DNA from 4 places in the Mesorhizobium sp. M0074 genome. Region 1 is predicted to be linked to each of the others. Evidence: predicted binding sites of a transcription regulator. Region 1 holds the regulator's gene; each other region holds the start of a gene.
What was found. Region 1 encodes PhoB, which activates phosphate uptake and scavenging genes when phosphate is short. Its sites were predicted from a motif close to TGTCATNNANCTGTCAT; they were not measured.

Region 1 (4,501 bases):
GCCGCTGCTCTTCACCGCGCTCAACAACCAGTTCTGGAGCAGCAATATCAACGCGCCGATGGCCAGCCTGCCGGTGACCATCTTCCAGTTCGCTCTCAGCCCTTACGAGGAATGGCAGCAACTGGCGTGGACCGGCGCACTCATAATCACCCTGACGGTTCTGGGCTTGAGCATCCTCGCCCGCAGCCTTACCGGACGCAGAGAGGACAGATGACACAGATGTTGTCCCCAGACATGACGATGGCCGAAACGGTCGTCGAGAAGACGAAGATCGAGGTCAAGAATCTCAACTTCTACTACGGCCAGAGCAAGGCGCTGAAGGACATCAGCCTGTCACTGCCTGAGCGCAGTGTCACGGCCTTCATCGGCCCTTCGGGGTGCGGGAAATCGACGCTGCTGCGTGTGTTCAACCGCATCTATGAGCTCTACCCAAAACAGACGGCCGAGGGCCAGGTGCTGCTCGACGGCAAGAACATTCTCGACCGGTCGCAGGATCTCAACCTCCTCAGGACCAAGATCGGCATGGTGTTCCAGAAGCCGACGCCGTTCCCGATGTCGATCTACGAGAACATCGCCTTCGGCGTCAGGCTCTACGAGAACCTCGGCAAGTCCGAGATGGACGGCCGCGTCGAACAGGCGTTGAAGCGCGCCGCGCTGTGGAGCGAGGTCAAGGACAAGCTCAACGCCAGCGGCTTGAGCCTGTCCGGCGGCCAGCAGCAGCGGCTCTGTATCGCCCGCACCGTGGCCGTGAAGCCGGAAGTCATTCTGCTCGACGAACCGGCTTCGGCCCTCGACCCGCTGTCGACTGCCAAGATCGAGGAACTGATCGACGAATTGCAAGCCGACTATACGATCGTCATCGTCACCCACAACATGCAGCAGGCGGCGCGCGTGTCGCGCCAGACCGCCTTCATGTATCTGGGTGAACTGGTCGAGTTCGACCGGACCGAGAAGATCTTCACGTCGCCCCGCGAGAAGCGCACGCAGGACTACATCACTGGCCGCTTCGGCTGAGCCGTTCCGATCATGCATATGAGGACAGGACCATGGGCGAACACACAGTCGCTTCTTTCGACGAGGATCTCGAGCAGATCAGCAAGCTGATCCGCGACATGGCCGACCTCGCCGGTTCGATGGTCGGCGGGGCGACCAAGGCCCTGTTGAATTCCGACAACGTGCTGGCGCAACGCGTCGTTTCCGACGACGCCATCATGGATGCGCGTCAACGCGAACTGGACGACCGCGCCATCACCCTGATCGCCAAACGCCAGCCGATGGCCCACGATCTTCGCCATGTGGTCGGAGCGATCCGCATGGCGGGCGACCTCGAACGCATCGGCGACCTTGCCAAGAATATCGCCAAGCGCGTGAGTGCGGTCGGCCTCAGCGCCACGCCGCGGGACCTGTCGCATTCCATCGACGCGATGGCGCAGCTGGTTCTCATCCAGGTGCAGGGTGTCATCGAGGAATATGCTGCAGGCGATGCGGCCGCGTTGGCCAAGCTGCGTGCCGCCGACGAGCGCATCGACGTCAAATACACGTCCGTGTTCCGCGAGCTGTTGACCTACATGATGGAAGATCCGCGCAACATCACCGCTTGCACGCACCTGCTGTTCTGCGCCAAGAATCTGGAGCGGATCGGCGACCATGTCACCAACATCGCCGAAAATGCGTATTATGTGCTGACCGGCGAGCAATTGCCGGTCAATCGTCCGAAGCAGGACGAAACGACAATGTCCGCACCGGTGACATGATGGGGGTGCCCAGCCGATGATCGCACCACGCATAATGGTGGTGGAGGACGAGGAGCCATTGGGTGTGCTGCTCCGCTACAATCTCGAATCCGAAGGCTACCAGGTCGAGGTGGTGACACGCGGCGACGAAGCCGAGATCCGTTTGCAGGAGAATGTGCCCGACCTTTTGGTGCTCGACTGGATGATACCAGCGGTTTCCGGCATCGAGCTCTGTCGTCGGTTGCGGGCGCGCCCCGAAACCGAGCGGCTGCCGATCATCATGCTGACCGCGCGCGGCGAGGAGAGCGACCGGGTGCGCGGGCTTTCGACCGGCGCCGACGACTATCTGGTCAAACCGTTTTCGACACCGGAATTCATGGCCAGGGTCAAGGCGCTGCTGCGGCGCGCCAAGCCGGAAGTGCTGTCCAGCGTGCTGAAGGTCGGCGACATCGTGCTCGATCGCGAATCGCACAGGGTCTATCGCAAGAAGAGCGAAATCAGGCTCGGGCCGACCGAATTCCGGCTGCTCGAGTTCATGATGCGGCATCCGGGCCGTGTCTTCTCGCGCAGCCAGTTACTCGATAATGTCTGGGGCGAGACAATCTACATCGACGAACGCACCGTCGACGTGCATGTCGGGCGGCTGCGCAAAGCCGTCAACAACGGCCGGATGCCGGATGTCATCCGCACCATCCGCGGTGCCGGCTATGCGATCAGGGAAGATTGACCCGCCTGGTCAGGCTACGTTCTTTCTGACGCTGGGCCTCATTTGCGCGCCCGGCGCGAAAATCTCCTGGTCGACGAAGCTTAGCGCCCGCATCGCGCAGCCTTCGCGGATCAGCGGCAATTCGTTCGGCTCTGTATCGAAGGAGATCGAGTCCGAATGCTGGCCGCCGGCGGTCTGGGCGATTGCCTTCCGCAAGGCCGGCTCGATCAGATCGAAGGCGGCGGCACTGGCGCCGACCATCGCGACCGGTGCCGGATCGATCAGCGCGAACAGCGAGCCGAGACCGAAACCCAGCGCTTCGCCGGCCTTGCGGTAGGCCTCGCGTTCCGGCCCATCTTTCTCGCGCGCCCGGGCCGCCAGTGCTCGCATGTCGGCGTCGCTGACGTCGGCGATCGGTTCGCTTTCTTCGCTCATCTGCCTGGCGTTGCGCCAGATGGCGTAGTTGCCGGCATAGGCCTCGATGCAGCCGCGCCGCCCGCAACGGCAGAGCGCGCCGCCCGGACGATGGATCATGTGGCCAAATTCGCCACCCGAGGAATGCGTCCCGGTGAACAGTTCGCCCTTCAGCACCAGCCCCATGCCGATGCCATGCGAAAGCAGGATGGCGATGAAGTCGTCGCGATAGCGATCCGGATTGCGCCAGCGCAAAGCCACCGCCATCATGTTGCAGTCGTTCTCCACCGTTGCCGGGATGCCGAATTCGTCCTCCAGCATGTCGGCAAAGGCGATGTCGGTCTGCGGCGTGATCGGCGACCACAGCATGGCGCGTGCAGGGGAGTCGGTAATGCCCTGAATCGCCAGGGCGATGCGGGCGACACTGCGGACGTCAAGGTCTGGATCCTGCAGCCGGCGCCGGACGATGGCCATGCATTCACGGATCAGCTCGTCGCGCGGCATGGTCAGCGTGTCCAGCCGGCGCTGTTCCTCGGCGACCACCTGTCCCGTATAGTCGATAATGGCGGCCGACAGGAAATTCAGCGACAACACCACGGTCAGCACCGCCGCCGCTTCCGGGTTGAGGGCGAGGCCGACCTGCGGACGACCGCGTTTCAACGAAACGGGCTCACTTGCCTTGCTCTCGGCGAGGATGCCTTCCCGTATCAGGTCGGAAGAGATCGCCGATATGGTCGAATGACTGAGGCCGGTAGTAGCTGCGATCTCAGTACGCGATGGCTGGCCGGCCCGGCGCACCGCCGAGATCACCATCGCCCGGTTGCGCCGGCGCAAATCGTCATGGCGGATTCCGACCGACATTGTTTTGCTTTCCTCCCGGTTGCCGCGGCCGCTCATGAACCGGAAGCCGTCGGTAATGTCCGACAAATAGTGTCGGACGCAGGCAAATAGTGTCAGATGCAGGTGGCGCTGTCATCGTTTATTCCGACGCTCGAAAAAACTCGCAGAGTCATCAAAATCCATCAGAATCGATGTTGACAGCAGCCGGAGATCGGGCCAGTATTTTTTCGAGGCTCGAAAAAATTAGAGCTTCTAAGCTGGTCTTTGAGCCAATTGGTCACGCCGTACGCGGCGCAGGGAGGATATGATGAAGAAATTCACGACCGCCATTCTGGCGGGTGTCGCCATGACGCTGGCGCTGGCGTCGGTGGCGCAGGCTAAAGACAAGGTCATCGGCGTTTCCTGGTCGAACTTCCAGGAAGAGCGCTGGAAGACCGACGAGGCCGCAATGAAGGCGGCCATTGAGGCCGCAGGCGACAAGTATATTTCCGCCGACGCACAGTCCAACCCCGGCAAGCAGCTCACCGACGTCGAGAGCCTGATCTCGCAGGGCGCCAGCGCACTGATCATCCTGGCGCAGGACGCCTCGGCCATCGGGCCGGCCGTGCAGAAGGCACTGGACGAAGGCATCCCGGTCGTCGGCTATGACCGGCTGATCGAGAACAAGGACGTGTTCTATCTGACCTTCGACAACAAGGAAGTCGGCCGCATGCAGGCCCGCGAAGTCTTCAAGGTGAAGCCGGAAGGCAACTACGTCTTCATCAAGGGTTCGGGTTCCGATCCGAATGCCGATTTCCTGTTTGCCGGT
Region 2 (4,501 bases), on a different contig from region 1:
AGATCGGCATCATCACCGACGCCGCGCTTGACCCTTTCACCTCGCATGGCCATGACGGCATCTTGCGCGAGGGCATTATCGTCAATGATGAAACGGTGGAGCAGGTGACGGCGGCGGCAGTCATCCAGGCGGCGGCGGGGGCCGACATCATTGCCCCCTCGGACATGATGGACGGCCGGATCGGTGCCATCCGCGATGCGCTCGACGCCAATGGATTTCAGGATGTGGCGATCATGTCCTATGCGACCAAGTTCGCATCCGCCTTTTACGGCCCCTATCGTGAGGCGGTCGGCACCGCCGGCCTGCTCAAGGGCGACAAGAAGACCTATTACATCGACCACGCCAATTCCGACGAAGCGGTGCGCGAGGCCGAGCAGGATCTCGCCGAGGGCGCCGACATGCTGATGGTCAAGCCCGGCCTGCCCTATCTCGACATCATCCGGCGGCTCAAGGACGAGTTGCAGATGCCGACCTTCGCCTATCAGGTCTCGGGCGAATATTCGATGATCAAGGCCGCCGCCGCCAATGGCTGGATCGATGGCGAAAAGGCGATGCTGGAATCGCTGCTCGCCTTCAAGCGCGCCGGCTGCGACGGGATTCTCACCTACTTTGCGCCCGAAGTGGCGGCGATGCTCAAGGGGTGATGCGCCTTTGTAGCGTCTACATCGAGTAGTGTTCGTTCGTCCAAAGCGCGACATGGAACGCCGCAGGACATCGCTTCAAGTTTACGCTGCCCCTCGTTGCCCTGCCGGGCATTTCTCGCCGTAAAGTGGCAGGGAGAAAGACGCGTTCGTAAAAGATTTCACCAATCTCCAGCGTTGCAAAAATATCGACGTTGCGGCCAGCCCCTTCTCCCCGTCACTATACAGGGAGAAGCTGCCGGCAGGCGGATGACGGGCGGCGCCGACATTGAGATTAGTTATTCCAACATGATTTGGAAGCGATTGCCCCGCCGGCGATTCAAAATACCGCTTGCAAAATGCAATCAGTTAAGCTACCCCGATAACTGCTTGCATCTCACAATTGGTTATCGAGGAGGCTCTCATGTCCAAACTTCGCGTCAGCGCTTTCACCTTGTCGATCGACGGCTTCGGCGCCGGTCCCGACCAAGACCTGAAGAACCCGCTGGGTGTTGGCGGGGAAGCCCTGCACGAATGGATGTTCGGCACCCGCACCTTCCGCAAGATGGTCCTCGGCAAGGATGGCGGGACCACGGACACTGACGAGGCGTTCGCCGCGCGCAGCTTCAAAAATATCGGCGCGTGGATCCTGGGCCGCAACATGTTTGGGCCGATCCGCGGCGAATGGCCGGATGACAGCTGGAAAGGCTGGTGGGGTGACAACCCGCCCTACCATGTGCCGGTCTTCGTGCTCACGCACCATCCACGTGATCCCATTGTCATGGAGGGCGGCACGACCTTCTATTTCGTGACCGACGGCATCCACTCAGCGCTGGAGAAGGCGAAAGCAGTGGTTGACGGCAAGGATGTACGGCTGGGCGGTGGCGTTTCTACGATCCGGCAATATCTCAAGGAAAAGCTCATCGACGAAATGCATCTGGCGATCTCACCGGTCCTGCTAGGCGCCGGCGAGAGCCTTTTTGCCGGCATCGACATGCCCAAGCTCGGCTATCGCTGCAGCGAGCAGGTCGCGACGCCGAAGGCCACGCATGTCATCATCGAGCGCACCTAGCTTGTTGCAGGGCGCCGCCATGGAGGCGCCGCCTTCCTCGCCGCTTTAGTCAGTACTTCTCCGGCACATACAGTTCGCGCGGCAGTACCTGGCGCTCGTATTCGGGATTGAAGACGCGCTCCGGCAGTGTGATCTCTTCGTGCGGCACCTCCTCATAGGGCATCTGCTTGAGCAGATGGTCGATGCAGTTCAGCCGTGCCCGCTTCTTGTCGTTGCCCTCGACGATGAACCACGGGGCTTCCGGAATATTGGTGCGGGCGAACGTTTCTTCCTTGGCCTTGGTGTACTGCTCCCAGCGCACGCGCGACTGGAGATCCATCGGCGACAGTTTCCATTGCTTCATCGGGTCATGGATGCGCATCAAAAAGCGCATCTGCTGCTCCTCGTCGGTGATCGAAAACCAGTATTTGACAAGCGTAATGCCTGAGCGGACCAGCATGCGTTCGAATTCCGGAACGTCGCGGAAGAACTCCTCGACCTGATCCGGCTGGGCAAAGCCCATTACCCGCTCGACGCCGGAGCGGTTGTACCAGGAGCGGTCGAACAGCACGATCTCGCCGCCGGCCGGCAGATGCGGAACGTAGCGCTGGAAATACCATTGCGACTTCTCGCGCTCGGTCGGCGCCGGAAGTGCTGCGACGCGGCAGATGCGCGGATTAAGCCTCTGGGTGATGCGCTTGATAACACCACCCTTGCCCGCCGAGTCGCGGCCCTCGAAGACCACGACGAGCTTCTTCTTGTGATAGGCGACCCAGGATTGTAGCTTGATCAATTCGGATTGCAGCGTGATGAGATTGCGAAAATACTGCAGGCGGTCGATCGATGGCGGATGCGCATTCTTGTAGATCTTGGCGATCTCCATCGACAGCGCCGGCTCCGAGATTTCCAGCTCATAATCTTCGTCGAGCGTGTCGGCGAGTTCCGCTTCCAGCCAGTCCCTGGCCGGGGAATTCTGTTTTATCTCGGTCATTTGCGCTGCTCCGCTTACAGGCCTTGTCGGCCGCTGTCAGGCGCTCTGCCGCCCGGCCCGGCGGCCGGAAATCGAAGCGCTGGACCGATGTTAGTATAGGTCGGCAATGACGGTTTTATTGCAGCCACTACTGCGCTGGCTGTGCGTTCAATCCGCAAGATGTGATCGAGCTTGCCCTGCGGGGCGGGCGACAAGCGGAACGAATTATCCTACAAATGCCCGGTTCACTGAGGGGCTGTCGTTTGCAACGCCCTTTCCCGATAAATCGTGAGGATACGACATGGAATACCGCACTCTCGGCCGTTCCGGGCTGAAGGTTTCGACCCTGACCATGGGCACCATGACATTCGGCGGCGGCGGCGCGTTTTCGGCGGTTGGCAAGACCGACCTCGACGAGGCGCGTCGGATGATCGACCTTTGCATCGATGCCGGCGTCAATGTCATCGACACCGCCAACGTCTATTCGAACGGGGTGTCGGAAGAGATCATCGGCGAGGCGCTCGGCGGCAAGCGCAAGGGCGACGTGTTGATCGCCTCCAAGGCGCGCATGCGGATCGGCAAAGGCCCCAATGATGAAGGCCTGTCGCGCTACCATCTGATCCGCGAATGCGAGAGGAGCCTGAAGCGCCTCAGGACCGATGTCATCGACATCTATTTCCTGCACGAGTGGGATGGCCTGACACCGCTTGAGGAAACCATCGCCGCGCTCGACACGCTGGTCGCGCAGGGTAAGGTCCGTTATGTCGGCTGCTCCAATTATTCCGGCTGGCAAGTTATGAAGGGGCTGGGGATCAGCGACCGTCATCACCAGCCACGCTTCGTCACCCAGCAGATCCATTACACGCTGGAAGCGCGCGAGGCCGAGTACGAATTGTTGCCGATCTCGGTCGACCAAGGGCTCGGCGTGCTGGTCTGGAGCCCGCTTGCCGGCGGGTTGCTGTCCGGCAAATACCACCGTGACCAGCCGACCGCCCGCCAGCTCAGCGGCTGGTCGGAACCGCCGATCCGCGACGAGGACCGGCTGTGGCGGATCGTCGACGTGCTGATCGATATCGGCAAGAACCACGGTGTGTCGGCAGCGCAAGTGGCGCTTGCCTGGCTACTCGGCCGGCCCGCTGTCAGTTCGCTGGTGATCGGCGGACGAACCGAAGCGCATTTCAAAGACAATATCGCCGCTGCAAGCCTTGTGCTTGCCGATGAGGAGCGCACACGGCTCGACGTGGTCAGCAGGCCGCCCGTGCTCTATCCCTACTGGCACCAGCAATTCACGGCAAAGGACCGGTTCGGGCCGGCCGATCTCGTCCTCGACCGCGACGGCGCCTGAAAAGCCGGGCTCTCCGGACTGCGCCGAGATATGGAGCCCGATCGTGCCTTGCGGTGTTGTGTTTGCGGTCCAATGCTCCTAGGCAAAGGCCAAGCACAATGAAAGGAAACGATATGGCACGAGCACCGAACTACGGTCAGGAACGCAAGGAACGCGACCGGCAGAAGGCTGCCAAGAAGGCGGAAAAGCAGGCTGCCAAGGTCGCAGCCAAGGAGCGATCGAAGCCCGAGGGCGAGAGCGAGTCCCAAACCAAAACCGAAACGACCGAGTGATGACGCCCGGCCTGTCAGGCGGTCCGGGCCTCGGTCAAATCCCGCTATGCCTCAGGCGGGCGCCTTGTCGCTGACGAAGACGTTCACTTCACGCGCGGCGGCAATAAAGGCCCGTCTTGCGTTCATGGCCGGCTTGTCGCCGGCCAGCGCATCATGACAGGCTTGCAACGCTTCGCGGTGCTTGGGGCTGCGCTTGCCGGGCCAATTGTTGAGGAGGTAGTCGGAAGCCTCGCGGGCCGTACG
Region 3 (4,501 bases), on a different contig from region 1:
CCGCGATAGTCGGGCTTTTGCGTGCGCTTGCCGACGCGGGTCAGGAAAGCGACGATCTGCGCGCGCGGATCGCCGGGATAGGCATCCACCGCCTCGTCGAAACGCTCCCAGAATTCGAGGTCATAGTGCCGGAGGTAGGATGCGGCCAGCTCATCCTTGGACGGAAAGCTGCGGTAGAGGCTGGGCTTGGTGACGCCGGCACGCCGCACGATCTCGTCGACGCCGATCGCCCTGATGCCTTGCCGGTAGAACAGGTCTCGCGCCACCTGGAGAATCCGTTCGGCGGCGCGAGGCGGGGGTGCGTCATTCGCCTTGATCGTTGGTTCAATGCTTTTCATGCCTGGTCTGCCGGTTAGCTGGTTGACAATGTTACCGGTCGGTACGTATGTTTCGCGCTCCCGCAACGTACCGGTCAGTAACATGATAGCTCAATCCCGCCCGTTTGGCCAGCGCTACGCTTTCGTCGTGGTCGCCATCATCTTCCTCTGCCTGCTGATCGCAGCGGGCCTGCGTTCGGCGCCGGCAGTCATGATGCTGCCGCTGGAGAACAGTTTCGGCTGGCGGCGCGACGTGGTGTCGCTGGCGGCGGCCACCGGCATCTTCCTCTATGGCCTGACCGGGCCGTTTGCCGCGGCGCTGATGGAGCGGATCGGGCTGCGCCGCACCTTGCTTGCCGCGCTGCTGTTGATGTCGGGATCGACCGCGCTCAGCCTGTTGATGACCAAACCGTGGCATCTGCTCCTCACCTGGGGCGTGTTTTCCGGCGTCAGCTCGGGCGCCGTCGCCACCGTGCTCGGCGCGACCATCGTCAACCGCTGGTTCAAGACCAATCGCGGCTTGGTGATGGGACTGATGTCGGCGTCCAGTGCCACCGGGCTGCTGGTCTTCCTGCCGCTGCTCGCCTCGCTCGCCCAGTCGGGCGGCTGGAAGCCGGTCGCCATCGCCATTGCCGTGGCCACCGCCTGCCTGGTGCCGCTGGTCTATATGCTGGTGCCGGAGCGCCCGGCGTCGATCGGCATGGTCCGCTATGGCGCCGATGCCGACGACGTGCCGCCGGTGCCGCCAGCCTCGCAAGGCAATTTCCTTTCGCACACGCTGAGCACGCTGCGCCGCGCTGCCGGCACGCGCGTGTTCTGGTATCTGTTCGCCACTTTCTTCGTCTGCGGCTTCACCACCAACGGGTTGGTCGGCACTCACCTGATCGCCTTTTGCGGCGATATGGGCATTGGCGAAGTGCAGGCTGCAGGCCTGCTCTCGATGATGGGCATCTTCGATCTTATCGGCACGACGCTGTCGGGCTGGCTCACCGACCGTTTCGACCCGCGCAAGCTGCTCGGCGTCTATTACGGTATTCGCGGCCTGTCGCTGATCTATTTGCCCTATTCCGGCTTCTCGGCGACCAGCCTGATCATCTTCGCCGTGTTTTACGGACTGGACTGGATCGCCACGGTGCCGCCGACGCTCAGGCTTTCCAACGAGGCGTTCGGCGACCGCAGCGGGCCGATCGTCTTCGGCTGGATCGTCGCAGGCCATCAGGTTGGCGCCGCGACAGCGGCCTTCTTCGGCGGCACCATGCGCGAGCTGCAAGGCAATTACGAGCTTGCCTTCCTGATCGCCGGTATGACGGCAATAGCCGCCGCCTGCATCTCGCTGCTGATCAACACCAGCCGCCCGGCCTTTGATCCGGAACCGCAGGCGGCGTAGGGCGCAATCGGCCGTGCTAATCTCCCCCCTTGAGGGGGAGATGGCCGCGAAGCGGCCAGAGGGGGTCGGTCCGACTGGGCTCGGCCCCTTATCGCCGATGCAGGAGGCCGGCGCTCCGCGCGAGACGACCCCCTTCTGTCGCCTTCGGCGACATCTCCCCCTCAAGGAGGGAGATTCGCCTGCCTGTTCACTGTTATCAAACCTTCATCGTTTCGAAATGTGCCTGAAACATTGAAGCTGGAGCTTGGCGGCGACGTTCAATGCCATCCAGGAGACAGCCATGAACCAGATTTCGATGACGCGGCGCGCTTTCGTCACGTCGGCCAGCGCCGTTGGCCTGGTCGGCGCCTCGGGCCTCGCCCTTCCCTATTACTCGCGCGCCAATCAGCGCCCGGCTTTCACCCATGGCATCCAGTCCGGCGACGTCGACGCCACCAGCGGCATGGTCTGGACACGCACCAACCGGCCGTCGCGCGTCATGTTCGAGGTGTCGCCGACCGAAAGCTTCACCAATGCCGTCCGCCTGGCGTCGCTCGATAGCTCGCCGGCCAGCGATTATACGGTGAAGCGGCTGCTTACCGATCTCGCCTCCGACCAGGACATCTTCTACCGCCTGGTCGCGGCCGATCTTGCCGACATCAACGCAGTTTCCGAGCCGGTCGTCGGCCGCTTCCGCACGGCACCTGCCTCGAAACGCGACATTCGCTTTGCCTGGTCGGGCGACACCGCCGGCCAAGGCTGGGGCATCGACGAGACCGGCATGAAGACCTACGCCACCATTGCCAAGCACACGCCCGACTTCTTCCTGCATTCGGGCGATACGATCTATGCCGATGGTGCGATGAAGGACGAGGTCGACCTGCCCAACGGCGGCAAGTGGAAAAACAAAGTGCTGATCGATGAGAAGCGCAAGGTTGCCGAGACGCTGGACGAATACCGGGCGCAGTGGAAATACAACATGATGGACAGGCATGTGCTGGCGCTCAGCGCCATCTGTCCGACCTTCTATCAGTGGGATGACCACGAGGTGCTGAACAACTGGTCGGACTCGAAGGACCTGAGCGCCGACGATCGCTACACTGAAAAATCCATCCATGTGCTGGCGGCACGTGCGGCGCGCGCCTTCCACGAAATGACGACGATCCGTTACGAGCCGTCGGAGCCCGGCCGCGTCTACCGCAAGATCGCCTATGGTCCGCTGCTCGACGTGTTCTTCCTCGACATGCGTTCCTACCGCGGCCCCAACGGTCCGGATATGCAGGAGACGATGACGCCGCAATCGCGCATCCTCGGTGAACAGCAGATCAAGTGGTTGAAGCGTGAACTGGCGAATTCCAACGCAACCTGGAAAATCATCGCCGCCGACATGCCGCTCGGCCTCGTCGTCTGGAACGACGGCACCAAGAAGGTAGGGGCCGAGGCGGTCAGCAATGGCGACAATGGCCCGGCCAAAGGGCGTGAGCTGGAAATTGCCGACCTTCTTCGCTATATAAAGAATGCGGGTATCAGCAACACTGTCTGGCTCACCGCAGACGTGCATTACACAGCCGCGCATTACTACAATCCGGACAAGGCACAGTTCCAGGACTTCAATCCGTTTTGGGAATTCGTTTCGGGTCCGATCCATTCCGGCACGTTCGGGCCTAATGGTTTCGATATGACATTCGGCCCGGAGCTGAAGTTCATAAAGGCACCAACTGCCGAACAGGGTCAAAACCTGGCGCCTTCGGCCGGCCTGCAGTTCTTCGGGCTCGTCGAAATCGATGGCGCCACCGAGCAGTTGACGGTGCGGCTGATGGATCGCGACGACAGCGAGCTCTACAAGGTCACGCTCGATCCGGTGCGGTCGGCGTGAGCGACGGCGCCACTACCCTCGGGCCAGCCCGAGGGTAGGACGTATATCAATCGGGATAGCAGACGACGGGAATGTTGGGCCAGACGGCGCTGTCGCATCCGGCATTTTGCTGCCGCTGCTTGAAGGCGGCGCTGACCGGCCCGGTCACCACCGGATCGACGCCATCGGGAGCATCGGCAAAAAGCTGCTCCGCCGACGGCTTGTCGGACGGCAAAGCAGACCGCGTCTCCTTGAACGACGCCGCCGACTGCGCCGCGCCGGCCGCGAGGAGGACGGCGAGCGCGGTACATGCCAAAATCGGCCGGAGTTTGATGCCTATCTCGATCATGAAATTCGAACTGTCCGGACCATGAAAGGTTCCGCCTTGGTTAATAATTCCACTTCACACCAAGACATTTAAGATTTGGTGACTTTATTTGGTGGCTCGCCTCCTCTTTCGCAATTGCGAAAAACCCTGTATGAGCCGCCCAACCGAAAGAGGCAGCGCCTTTTGGCCTGCTGCCTGCAACGCTCCCGAGACCGAAACATGAAAATCCGCAATATCGCGATCATCGCGCACGTCGACCATGGAAAAACCACCCTTGTCGACCAGCTTCTGAAACAGTCCGGCTCGTTCCGCGACAACCAGCGCGTCGCCGAGCGCGCCATGGATTCGAACGACCTCGAAAAGGAACGCGGCATCACCATCCTGGCCAAGGCGACCTCGGTCGACTGGAAGGACACCCGCATCAACATCGTCGACACGCCCGGCCACGCCGACTTCGGCGGCGAGGTCGAGCGCATTCTGTCGATGGTGGATTCGGCCATCGTGCTGGTCGACGCCGCCGAGGGGCCGATGCCGCAGACCAAATTCGTCGTCGGCAAGGCGCTCAAGGTTGGACTGAAGCCGATCGTCGTCATCAACAAGATCGACCGGCCCGATGCCCGTCACGTCGAAGTGGT
Region 4 (4,501 bases), on a different contig from region 1:
CTCGCCGACGAGCTTGCGGCGTAGCCAGGCGGAAAACTGGTCGACGAGGAAGATCGTCGTGAACAGCAGCAGCACCAATGCCAGCGTCTTGGCGCCGAAGCCGCGCGAGATGGAGAGCTTCAGTTCCTCGCCGATGCCGCCACCGCCGACCGCACCGATAATGGTCGAGATACGCACATTGATCTCGATCCTGAGCAGCGTGTAGGACATGAAATTGGGCAGCACTTGCGGCAGGCCGGCAAAGCGCACGCGCTCGAACCAGTTGGCGCCGACCGCGCGCAGGCCTTCTTCGGCGCGCATGTCGATGTTTTCGTTGATCTCGTAGAAGAGCTTGCCGAGAGCGCCGATGGAATGCAGGCCGATGGCGATGATGGCTGCGACCGGGCCGGTCGAGAGGATGGCTGCGAACAGGCCGGCAATGACGATCTCGGGGAAGGCGCGAAGCAGTTCCATGAAGCGCTTGACGACGAGCCTGAGCACCGGACTGGGCGTCAAGTTGCGCGCGGCGATGAAGGAAAAGGGCACCGCAAAGACAAAGCCGATGAAAGTGGAAACCAGCGCCACGTTAAGCGTGGTGAGCATCAGCTCGAAATATTCGGGTAGATAAAAGCCGCCCCAGAGATAGACGCGGCCAAGCGGGAAGTTGAACTCTTGGCTGCCCTTGTCGTGCGGCGATGCGATGTCGAACAGCGCCCGCCAGACGTCGTTCCAGTCCTTGGGAACAAGCCAACTAAGGAAATCCAGTATGTGCGGCAGCCGATCGAAGAAATGTCCGGCATTGGCCTCGTCGGCGAACCACATGGCTGTGCACATGGCGACAAGCAGTGAGCCGATGCCGAGCGCCGTGTAGAACCGGCGCAAGGACGTCTGGCGTCGCCAGGCGTCTGCTGCCTGCCGGACCGCGTCTGAACGAATTGTAGCGGCGAAGGTCATACGGGGTCACGAGCGGACACGCAAAAAGGGCGGCGACCGCATCGGCCCGAAAGTTGACTTTCGGAAAGCACGATGCGGCATCTAAGTGTTAGAGCGTACTTTGTGCGTCCAAGTGGACGCACGTCGCTCTAATGGACGCCGCCCTTTCCGCAATTGTCGTCAGCCGCCGATCGCGGCTTTGCGGGCTTCGACGATGACGCTGTAGAAGTCCGGCTTCACCGGAACGTAGCCGGTGAAATCGCCGCCTTCGATGGCCTCGAAGCAAGGCTTGTCCTTGGCCGGCAGGCTGGTGAAGAAGTTGGCGAGCTTGGCGCTCATATCGCCGCCGAGTGCGGTGCGCACGACCAGCGGGCCGTTCGGGATCGAGCCGGAGCGCCAGACTTCGACGAAATCGTTGGGGTCCACGGCGCCCTTGGCGACTTCCTTGTGGAAGGTGCCGGAGGTGTAGCCGTTCTTGAAGTCGCCGATGCCCGAGGAATCGTCAACCGCAACATCGACCTTGCCGTCGCGAACCGCGAGAAGGTTGTTCTCGTGGCCGCCATTGAACTGGGTCGAGGCGAAGAAGGTTTCGTTCGAAGCGCCAGTGTCCTTCGGGATCTGGGTCAGCGGGATCAGGTAGCCGGAGGTCGAATCCGGGTCGGCATAGCCGAGTTTCTTGCCCTTGGCCGACTTGATGTCGGTGATGCCGGACGACTTCAGCGCAAGGCCGATCGAATAATAGCCGGTCGCGCCGTCGGTCTGCTGGGTGGTGAGGATCGGGGTCACGGCGTTCGGATCCTTGAGGTAGACGCTGGCATAGCCCGACGCGCCAAGCTCTGCGAAATCGAGCGTGCCGCCGAGCAGGCCCTGGATAACGCCGTCATAGTCGGCGGCCGGGAACAGCGAGACCTTCTCGAAGCCGAATTCGGACTTCAGGTGATCGGCGAGGCACTGAAAGTTGCGCAGCCGGTCCGCTTCGTTTTCACCGCCAAGGATGCCGATGCGGAATTCCTTGATATCCTGGGCGTGAGCGGCGCTTGCCGCGATGGCGAGCAATGAAACGGCGCCAAAAACCATCTTCCTGAACATTATCTCTCTCCTGTTGGTCCCGGCCTCGCGCCGGTAGCGTTCGAATTTTTTGACAGGTGCCTTTGACGCGGGCGGGCGATCAGGCCGTTCTCAATATCCCGGGAATGCGGGCTCGAGCGGTCCGGCGGATGCAGCGATTTTCTGTTTGATGGCGACACTGGTGGAGGTGATGGCCTCGGAGATTTCGCCGCCATTGCTGTCGGCGCCGTAGACCATGCGCACGGCCTCGCGGTTGAGGGCTTCGGGCGGGCCGTCGAAGACGACCTTGCCGGCGGCCATGCCGATGATGCGGTTGCAGTAGGTGCGGGCCGTATCCAGCGTATGCAGATTTGTGATGACGGTGATGCCCTCGCGCAAATTGATGTCCTGCAGCGAATCCATCACCACCTTGGCGTTGAGCGGATCGAGCGAGGCAATCGGCTCATCCGCCAGCAACACCTTCGGCTGCTGCATCATGGCGCGCGCAATCGCAACGCGCTGCTGCTGGCCGCCGGAAAGGGTGCCGGCCGGCTGCAGGGCGGTGCGGGCGATGTCGAGGCGCTCGAGGGCTGCAACCGCCTCGGCGCATTCACCGCGGGAGAACATGCCAAATAGGTTGGACAGCGTCGAGCGGTGGTTGAGCCGGCCGAGCAGCACATTGGTCAGCACATCGAGGCGCGGCACGAGATTGAACTGCTGGAAGATCATGGCGCAGTCGCGCTGCCATCGCCGGAGCGGCGAGCCGCGCAACCCGGAGACCTCGACGCCGTTGAACAGGATGGATCCCTGGCTGGGATCGATGAGGCGGTTAATCATGCGCAGCAACGTCGATTTGCCGGCGCCGGAGCGGCCAATGATGCCGACCATCTGGCCTTGCGGAATCGCGATGTGAACATTGCTGACGGCGGTGTTCTTGCCGAACCGGCGGGTGACGCCGCGGATTTCGAGCGTAGCTGACATGGTGCAGGCTCCAGTCCAATCGCAATTGAAGGTCTGTTTACCCTGGCTAGCGCAGCCGCATGAACCTGCGGTGTCGGAACGATGTCAGTTTTGTTACTGCCCACAGCCTGGAGCGGGGCGGGATCAACTCGGCGCGAGAAGCTCGAATGGTGAATGGTGATAAGAACGGCTTCCCTGAGCCTCGAAACCTGTCCGCTGCCCCCATTCACATTCACCATTCACCATTTCACGACCCTCAGCCGCCATATTTCTCCAGAAACGCCTCCGCCGACAATTCCCGAAAATCGTCGAGCGCGGCGCGCAGCCTTGCATGGTCCCAGTCCCACCAGGCGAGCGCCTGGTAGCGCTCCGCGGTGCGGCGGTCGAAGCGTTCGCGGATCGGCTTGGCCGGTACGCCGGCGACGACGGTGTAGGGCGCGACGTCCTTCGACACCACCGCGCCGGCACCGACCGCCGCGCCATGGCCGACGGTGACGCCGGGCAGGATGGTCGAGCCGTGGCCGAGCCAGGTGTCGTGGCCGATGGTGACGCGTTTGGCGCGGCGCTTGGCGAAGAATTCGCTCTCGTGCTCGGCGTCGTCCCAATAATCCGAGGCGCGATAGGTGAAATGGTGCAGCGTCGGCCGCCAGGTCGGATGGTTGGTGGCGTTGATGCGCACGCTGGCGGCGATGTTGGCGAATTTGCCGATCGTCACGCACCAGACGCCACAGTCCTGCATCATGTAGGAATAGTCGCCGAGCGTGCTTTCCGACACCCGGCAGCGCTCGGCGATCTCGGTCCAGCGGCCGAGCGTCGAGTTCTCGACTTGCGCCGTCTCGTGGACCAGCGGCGTTTCCGACAGCTTTCTTGTCATGCGGCAATTTTCCCGGCGGCAAAAGCTGTCACGTCGATGACGCGGTCGGCCACCGCCTCGCGCACGTCGTGGTCGTGGAAGATACCAAGCAGGGCAACGCCGGCCGCCTTCTTGGCCGCGACCAGCGCAATCACCACGTCGCGGTTCCTGGCATCGAGCGAAGCGGTCGGCTCGTCGAGCAGCAGGATCGGATGCTCGGTGATGAAGCCGCGCGCGATGTTGACGCGCTGCTGTTCACCGCCGGAGAACGTCGCCGGCGGCAGCGCCCAGAGCTTCTCCGGCAGGTTGAGCTGCGCCAGCAAGGCGCGTGCCTTGCCGTGCGCGACCTCGCGCTCCTCGCCGCGCTCGACCAGCGGTTCGGCGACGACATCGAGGGCGGAGACGCGCGGTACGGTGCGCAGGAACTGGCTGACATAGCCGATCGTGAGCCGGCGCACGGCAAGCACGGTGCGAGGGCTGGCCGTCGCGAGATCGATGAGCCCGTCCTCGTGCTGGACGATGATCTGGCCTTCGTCGACCGCATAGTTGCCGTAGAGCATCTTCAGGATCGAGCTCTTGCCGGCGCCGGACGGGCCGCCGAGCACTGCACATTCGCCGCTCCTGATCGAAAACGACACGCCGGCGACGACAGGCAGTTTGATGCCATCGCGCAGATGCATGGTGAAGCTCTTGGCGACATCGGAGACGACGAGCGGGGTTGCCATCAGA

Region 2: ppk2 (polyphosphate kinase 2) is a predicted target of PhoB. The motif match lies at 2,769-2,785, and genes of this name have one in related genera.
Region 3: NKJ73_RS11825 (alkaline phosphatase D family protein) is a predicted target of PhoB. The motif match lies at 1,896-1,912, and genes of this name have one in related genera.
Region 4: phnC (phosphonate ABC transporter ATP-binding protein) is a predicted target of PhoB. The motif match lies at 3,022-3,038, and genes of this name have one in related genera.

What each region holds. Positions count from the first base shown of each region.
Region 1 covers NZ_JAMYUM010000028.1:15,145-19,645, reverse strand. The annotation lists gene pstA (phosphate ABC transporter permease PstA) at 1-214, shown strand, start outside; gene pstB (phosphate ABC transporter ATP-binding protein PstB) at 211-1,014, shown strand; gene phoU (phosphate signaling complex protein PhoU) at 1,047-1,754, shown strand; gene phoB (phosphate regulon transcriptional regulator PhoB) at 1,771-2,460, shown strand; gene NKJ73_RS29110 (ROK family protein) at 2,470-3,714, opposite strand; gene xylF (D-xylose ABC transporter substrate-binding protein) at 4,001-4,501, shown strand, end outside.
Region 2 covers NZ_JAMYUM010000021.1:84,578-89,078, forward strand. The annotation lists gene hemB (porphobilinogen synthase) at 1-644, shown strand, start outside; gene NKJ73_RS25365 (dihydrofolate reductase family protein) at 1,045-1,692, shown strand; gene ppk2 (polyphosphate kinase 2) at 1,742-2,662, opposite strand; gene NKJ73_RS25375 (aldo/keto reductase) at 2,943-3,986, shown strand; gene NKJ73_RS25380 (hypothetical protein) at 4,100-4,258, shown strand; gene NKJ73_RS25385 (DUF982 domain-containing protein) at 4,310-4,501, opposite strand, start outside.
Region 3 covers NZ_JAMYUM010000007.1:89,523-94,023, forward strand. The annotation lists gene NKJ73_RS11815 (TetR/AcrR family transcriptional regulator) at 1-338, opposite strand, end outside; gene NKJ73_RS11820 (MFS transporter) at 421-1,704, shown strand; gene NKJ73_RS11825 (alkaline phosphatase D family protein) at 1,985-3,559, shown strand; gene NKJ73_RS11830 (hypothetical protein) at 3,606-3,887, opposite strand; gene typA (translational GTPase TypA) at 4,086-4,501, shown strand, end outside.
Region 4 covers NZ_JAMYUM010000001.1:576,761-581,261, reverse strand. The annotation lists gene phnE (phosphonate ABC transporter, permease protein PhnE) at 1-933, opposite strand, end outside; gene phnD (phosphonate ABC transporter substrate-binding protein) at 1,093-2,001, opposite strand; gene phnC (phosphonate ABC transporter ATP-binding protein) at 2,092-2,940, opposite strand; gene NKJ73_RS02855 (DapH/DapD/GlmU-related protein) at 3,176-3,793, opposite strand; gene phnL (phosphonate C-P lyase system protein PhnL) at 3,790-4,497, opposite strand.